Linked DNA regions of Priestia megaterium. The protein of the gene in region 2 binds, or shares a complex with, the protein of the main gene of each other region. Links are inferred from orthologs where the notes say so. Each region holds a gene or a part of one and is shown on either strand. Other genes may lie near its edges. The genes, in order: CEQ83_RS06755 and CEQ83_RS06245.

Region 1 (3,096 bases), 110 kb from region 2 along the record:
GTCATGAAGATCACATCGGCGGAATTCCTTACTTATTAAGAGAATTAAACATTCCTATTTATGCAGGGAAATTAGCCCTTGGACTTCTTCGCAACAAATTAGACGAGCATGGGTTGCTTCGTACAGCTCAGCTTCATGAAATTACTGAAGATGACGTAATTAAATTCCGTAAAACATCGGTAACGTTCTTCCGCACAACTCACAGTATTCCTGATTCTTACGGAATTGTGGTAAAAACACCAAACGGACAAATCGTACATACAGGAGATTTCAAGTTTGATTTTACACCAGTGGGCGAACCGGCTAACTTAACAAAAATGGCTGAAATCGGTAAAGAAGGCGTTCTATGCTTGCTTTCAGACAGTACAAACAGTGAAATTCCTAACTTTACGATGTCTGAGCGCCGCGTAGGTGACAGCATTCATGACATTTTCCGTAAAGTAGACGGCCGTATTATTTTTGCAACGTTTGCTTCAAATATTCACCGCTTACAGCAAGTAGTGGAAGCAGCCGTATTGCATAACCGCAAAGTTGCTGTATTCGGACGCAGTATGGAAGCAGCTATTGAGATTGGCCAACAGCTTGGATATATTTCATGTCCAAAAGATACGTTCATTGAGCCTTCTCAAATTAACCGAATTCCAGCTAACCGCGTGACTATTTTATGTACAGGCAGCCAAGGTGAACCGATGGCAGCGCTATCTAGAATTGCAAATGGTACTCACCGCCAAATTCAAATTATCCCTGGAGATACGGTTGTATTCTCATCTTCACCTATTCCAGGAAATACAGTAAGTGTTAGCAAAACAATTGATATGCTATTCCGTGCAGGAGCAGAGGTTATTCACGGTGCTCTAAACGATATTCATACTTCTGGACACGGCGGACAGGAAGAGCAAAAATTAATGCTTCGTTTGATGAAACCAAAATACTTTATGCCAATTCACGGTGAGTATCGCATGCAGAAGATGCACATCAAACTTGCAACAGACTGTGGAGTTCCTGAAGAAAACTGCTTCATTATGGATAATGGAGAGGTGCTAGCTTTAAGCGACAGTGAAGCTTCAGTAGCTGGAAAAATCCCTTCAGGCTCTGTATATATTGACGGAAGCGGAATTGGTGACATTGGAAATATCGTACTTCGTGACCGCCGTATTTTATCTGAAGAAGGACTTGTTATTGTCGTTGTAAGCATCAATATGAAAGACTTCAAAATCGCTGCTGGTCCAGACATTATCTCTCGTGGTTTTGTTTATATGCGCGAATCTGGCGACTTAATTAATGATGCACAGTCCCTCATTACAAAACACTTGAACAAAGTGATGGAACGTCGTACATCACAATGGTCTGAGATTAAAAATGAAATCACAGACACATTGGCTCCATTCCTTTACGAAAAAACAAAGCGCCGTCCAATGATTTTACCAATCATTATGGAGGTTTAATAAAAGAAAAAGAGCAGATGCAATTGCATCTGCTCTTTTTTATTAGGAACTGGCAAATTTATTTTCGAAGCGGTTGATATCTGCGTCTGCTCCAATAACAATCAACACGTCTCCTTCTTGTATCGTTTCGGACGCCTGAGGAGAAACGATGATATCTCGATCACGCTTAATGGCTACAATGTTAATACCATATTTCGCACGAATGTCTAACTCAATCAGCGTATTACCAGCCATTCTTTTGCTTGCTACTAATTCGACAATGCTGTGTTCTTCAGATAGCTCCAAATAATCCAGCACGCTGTTTGAAATCATGTTATTGGCAATTCTTCGTCCCATATCTCGTTCGGGATGCACGATAAAATTGGCGCCAATTTTTGATAATACTTTGGCATGATAATCATTTTGCGCTTTTACCGTTATTTTTTCAACCCCCAGCTCTTTTAGTATAAGGGTCGTCAAAATACTTGCCTGAATATTGTCGCCAATAGCTACGATAACGTGATCAAAATTACGAATTCCTAAACTTTTTAGAACCCCTTCATCCATTGAATCGCCTACTACTGCATGCGAAGCAACGTTAGCATACTCATTTACCTTTTCTTCATCAATGTCAATCGCCAGAACTTCCATTCCTTGATCGCTTAATGTTTTACAAATACTTCCACCAAATCTACCTAATCCGATGACTGCAAATTCTTTTTTCATTTGAATTCCTCCATTATGTACAGGAAAAAATCTGAACTACCGTTATTTTACCACAATTCTTTTGTATCAACCTCATTTTCCCGTTAACAACGCTTATATGTCTTTACTATTTCTCATAGAAAAACAGAAGGATCAGCTCCTTCTGCTTTTTAAGCTGTAGCATGGGTTTGAACAAGGTAATAATATACGCCTTTTTGCTGCATAAGTTCCCCGTGATTGCCTGTTTCAATAATGCTTCCGTGGTCTAACACAATGATGTTATCTGCTTCTCGTATAGTCGATAGCCGATGAGCAATCATGATGGCCGTTCTGTTATTTAACAGCGTTTTAAGCGCTTGTTGAATCTTCACTTCTGTTTCTGTATCGATGCTTGCTGTCGCTTCATCTAAAATGATAATACGAGGATCAGCCAACAGCGTTCGAGCAAATGAAATCAATTGACGCTCTCCCACCGATAAGACGTTTCCTCGCTCTTCTACTTCCGTATCATAGCCTTTTTTCAGACGCTTTATAAAATCTGCAGCCCCTACCGCTTCTGCGGCCTTAATTACTTCATCATCGGTAGCATCCGGTTTTCCAAACCGAATATTCTCCGTGATGGTTCCTGAAAAAATAAAGGTTTCTTGCAGCACAATACTAATTTGTGCTCGTAAACTCGCTAACGTAATATCTTGAATAGGCATATTATCAATTAAAATCTGCCCTTCGTTCACATCATAAAAACGTGTGATTAAATTAGCAATGGATGTTTTTCCAGATCCAGTATGCCCCACTAAAGCAACCGTCTGTCCTTCTTTTATTTCAATTGATACGTTGTTTAGAGCTTTCCGCTTCCCATCATAAGAAAATGAGACGTGCTTGAACTCAACTTTCCCCTTCATATTCTCTAAAGACGTAGCGGTTTCCAAATCTGCGACGAGAGGTTTTTCATCTAGAAATTCAAAAA
Region 2 (3,182 bases):
TACTATCAGCAAATGCTTGCTAATCCTTCTACCATGGGACAGGCTTTTGAAGCTGAACAGCTTGCTGAAAAAGAATTATACAAGCACACTGTTTTAGAGATTCTTCCATTTGATTATATGTATTATAAACAAACAGGACAAATCAATGAACAACCATCTGTTCTTCTTGCTTATTATGATCAAAAAGCAAATGATACAAAACTTTATTCAGCACCTGTAGAAGCATTTGGTCTTCCAGTTGTAAGCTAAAACCTCGGATATCCGAGGTTTTTTTCTTTAGCATTCTTTTTTCTTTTCATGCTCTTTATCAGACTTTGTCTTTCCAAGGGATTCATATATTTTAGCTGCGTTCGGATCGCCCATTTCCGTTCCAAACTCTTCTTGCAGTAATTGTTTTTGTTTTGCTTCGGTGCTCGCGATGTGCTTATTATTTTGTTTATGTTTGCTCATCGTTACTTACCTTGCTTTCCTTTTTTAGAATTGCGATTCGCGCCTTTAGCCGGCTCCTCGCCGCCAGCATATTCAGCAGCAAATTCTGCATCTGAAAGGCTCTCTTTTGGTGTATTGTTGTTAGTTAGTGCTGATTTGTACCCTACTTTACGCTTTGCCATCATCTATCCCTCCTATGCTTGGAAGTCCATTGAACTTCCTTTTCTTAGAATGCGCGTTTTGCTAAGCAATATAAGCAGAAAAAGCTGTAAAAAAGCGGTTGAAACATAACAAAATCACTTTACTCTAAATACGAACAACTAGGATAAATGCGTTGAACCGCTTGTGACACCGCTGTTGATTTCCGTGCAAGGCTTCGCTTTCCGCGGGCGGTCGATAAGCCTCGCCCTCCCATCAACAGCTAGAAGCAGCTACATGAAACCTACGTTCACCATCATAATAAAAAGATCCGAACGAGTTGGATTCTTAATCAAGAAACAAACTCATTCGGATCTTCCTTCAACTAACATATTTTTGTCCCAGCCTCTTTTATCCAATAATGATACGTTCTTTCGGATAGTGATAATCCGGTCCAGACGTTGGACGGCGAAGCATTAAGATAAATGAAAACATGCCAATTCGGCCAATGAACATTAAAATCATAATAACGCATTTTCCGATATCAGAAAGTCCTCCTGTAATGCCCATTGATAAACCGGTTGTCCCAAAAGCTGAACACACTTCAAAAATAAGCTCAATGAGAGAAAAATGTTCTGTAATACTTAAAATAAGAAGAGAAATCGAGCAAATGATCACGGCTAACATCGACACGGCTACTGATTTGATAATGTCATCTTCATGAATTTCGCGGCGAAAGATTTTAATCGTCTTATTTCCTCTTACGTAATAAAACAGGAAAAGAATATTTAATGCAAACGTCGTCGTACGAATTCCTCCTCCTACTGAGCTCGGTGAAGCCCCGATAAACATCATCGCGCTCATCATAATTAACGTAGGAAGTGAAAACTCATTAATATTCATGGTCGCCACTCCTCCGCTCCTTGTAGCAGCGGATTGGAAAAACGCATAAAAGAACGATTCATCCCAAGACTTATCTGCTAAAAACCCTGAATGCTCTAGCACAAGAATTAAAATTGTTCCCCCTGCCAACAGCAGAAAAAACATAATGGTCGTTAGCTTCGCAAATAGAGAAAATTGAAATTTACGCTTATCTTTAAATGTTAAAAAATAGTGCTTAATCTCAATTAACACAGGGAATCCAATCGCTCCAAGCGTAATTAAAATAACAGTTACCACTTGTACAAAATAATCATGGGCATACGGAATAAATGAAGATCCTGTAATATCGAAGCCGGCATTTGTTGTAGCGCTGACAGAAGCAAAGAAACCATGCAGAAACGCATCTGTCCAGCTCGAATAGTAACGGAGAAAATGTAATCCTAAAATAATGGCACCAACTAGTTCAATAGCAAAAATAATAAATAAAATATTTCTCATCAAGTCAACTAATCCTGATAAACGGGATTGGTTATGATCTGTCATAATGAGCTGACGTTCCTTTAAACCAATTTTTTTACCTAAAATCATCCAAATGAATGTACTGAGTGTCATCACACCAATACCACCGATTTGAAAGATAAAAGCGAGCAAAAAATAGCCCGTCGTACTAAATGTATCCGGAGTAGAAACAGGTGTCAGCCCTGTTACACTTACCGCACTAACGGCAATAAATAAGCGATCAATAAATGCTAACTTCACTCCCGGCTTTAAAGCTTCTGGAATACTAAGCAATAGAAATCCAAGCGTAACAGCCACTATGTAAAATGTAACAATAATTTGAGCTGAAGACATCTGCCTTACTCGTCGTTTCCATGGTTGCGGCATAATCTGACATTCCTTTTTTGTTATAATACTAATAGTTTTCTTCTTTCTTCCCAAAGCATACTCATTGTTACATGGATCGTAATATCCATGTAAAAAATCCCATGTTCAAGAAGGTGACTACATTAGTATAAAAGAAGTCACCTCACTTGTCATTAGATATCATAAATCCCAGCAGCCTGCATCAAGAACCGTCACTCAATATGGTCTGTTTACAAAAAAACAGCTAGAAGCAACCACATACTTGAAACCTGCGTTCACCATAACAAAAAACGAACCACTAATATCAGTGGTTCGTTTTTTACTTCGGCTAAAATATTTTTGTCCCAGCCGCGTCTTTATTTTATTTAGAACGTTTTTCTAGCCAATCGCCGATTGAAGGATATGTTTCCTTCACTGCTTTTGGACCAAATACAACAGATACGTGACCTGTTTGCAGCAATTTGTACTCTTTATCTTCACTTGAAACAGCGTCCATTAAAGCTGCCACTTGATGCGGCATCGCAATATGATCACGGCTAGCAGCAATGTTTAAAATATTAGCTTTAATATTTTTCAAATCTACTTTTCGGCCGCGAACTTCAAGTTCACCATTGATTAATTTGTTTTGTTGATAGAAGTCGCGAATCCACTGACGATAAGCTTCACCAGCAAATGGGATTCCGTCAGCAACCCACTTTTGCATTAGCTTCCAGCTTTCAACAAAGCGCTGATTTTCCGAACGATCCACCAGCGTTACATACGGACCGTAAAAATTTGTGATTGGCTTTAGCATCTTGTTTCCAAAGTCAATCATCTCTGGAGGGATGTTTCCGAATGTATCTACTGCTTTATCTAAATTAAAGTAGCGG

What was found.
Region 1: CEQ83_RS06245 (region 2) and CEQ83_RS06755 share a complex: the UniProt entries of both Bacillus subtilis proteins name them as parts of the ktrCD complex. The link is inferred for Priestia megaterium from one-to-one orthologs.

What each region holds. Positions count from the first base shown.
Region 1 is NZ_CP023317.1:1,347,161-1,350,256, reverse strand. The notes cover bases 320-3,080. They hold CEQ83_RS06755 (potassium channel family protein), read right to left. Parts: upstream 2,151-3,080; coding sequence 1,488-2,150; downstream 320-1,487. Other genes in these bases: CEQ83_RS06750 (ABC transporter ATP-binding protein), read right to left, coding at 2,300-3,080; rnjA (ribonuclease J1), read left to right, coding at 320-1,445. Also shown: more of rnjA, read left to right, coding at 1-319; more of CEQ83_RS06750, read right to left, coding at 3,081-3,096. UniProt on the Bacillus subtilis protein: Catalytic subunit of the KtrCD potassium uptake transporter. The 2 major potassium transporter complexes KtrAB and KtrCD confer resistance to both suddenly imposed and prolonged osmotic stress.
Region 2 is NZ_CP023317.1:1,241,415-1,244,596, reverse strand. The notes cover bases 169-3,015. They hold CEQ83_RS06245 (TrkH family potassium uptake protein), read right to left. Parts: upstream 2,359-3,015; coding sequence 979-2,358; downstream 169-978. Other genes in these bases: CEQ83_RS06240 (class III poly(R)-hydroxyalkanoic acid synthase subunit PhaC), read right to left, coding at 2,675-3,015; CEQ83_RS26945 (hypothetical protein), read right to left, coding at 453-611; CEQ83_RS26950 (thiamine pyrophosphate-dependent enzyme), read right to left, coding at 277-450; CEQ83_RS06250 (B12-binding domain-containing radical SAM protein), read left to right, coding at 169-249. Also shown: more of CEQ83_RS06250, read left to right, coding at 1-168; more of CEQ83_RS06240, read right to left, coding at 3,016-3,182. UniProt on the Bacillus subtilis protein: Integral membrane subunit of the KtrCD potassium uptake transporter. The 2 major potassium transporter complexes KtrAB and KtrCD confer resistance to both suddenly imposed and prolonged osmotic stress.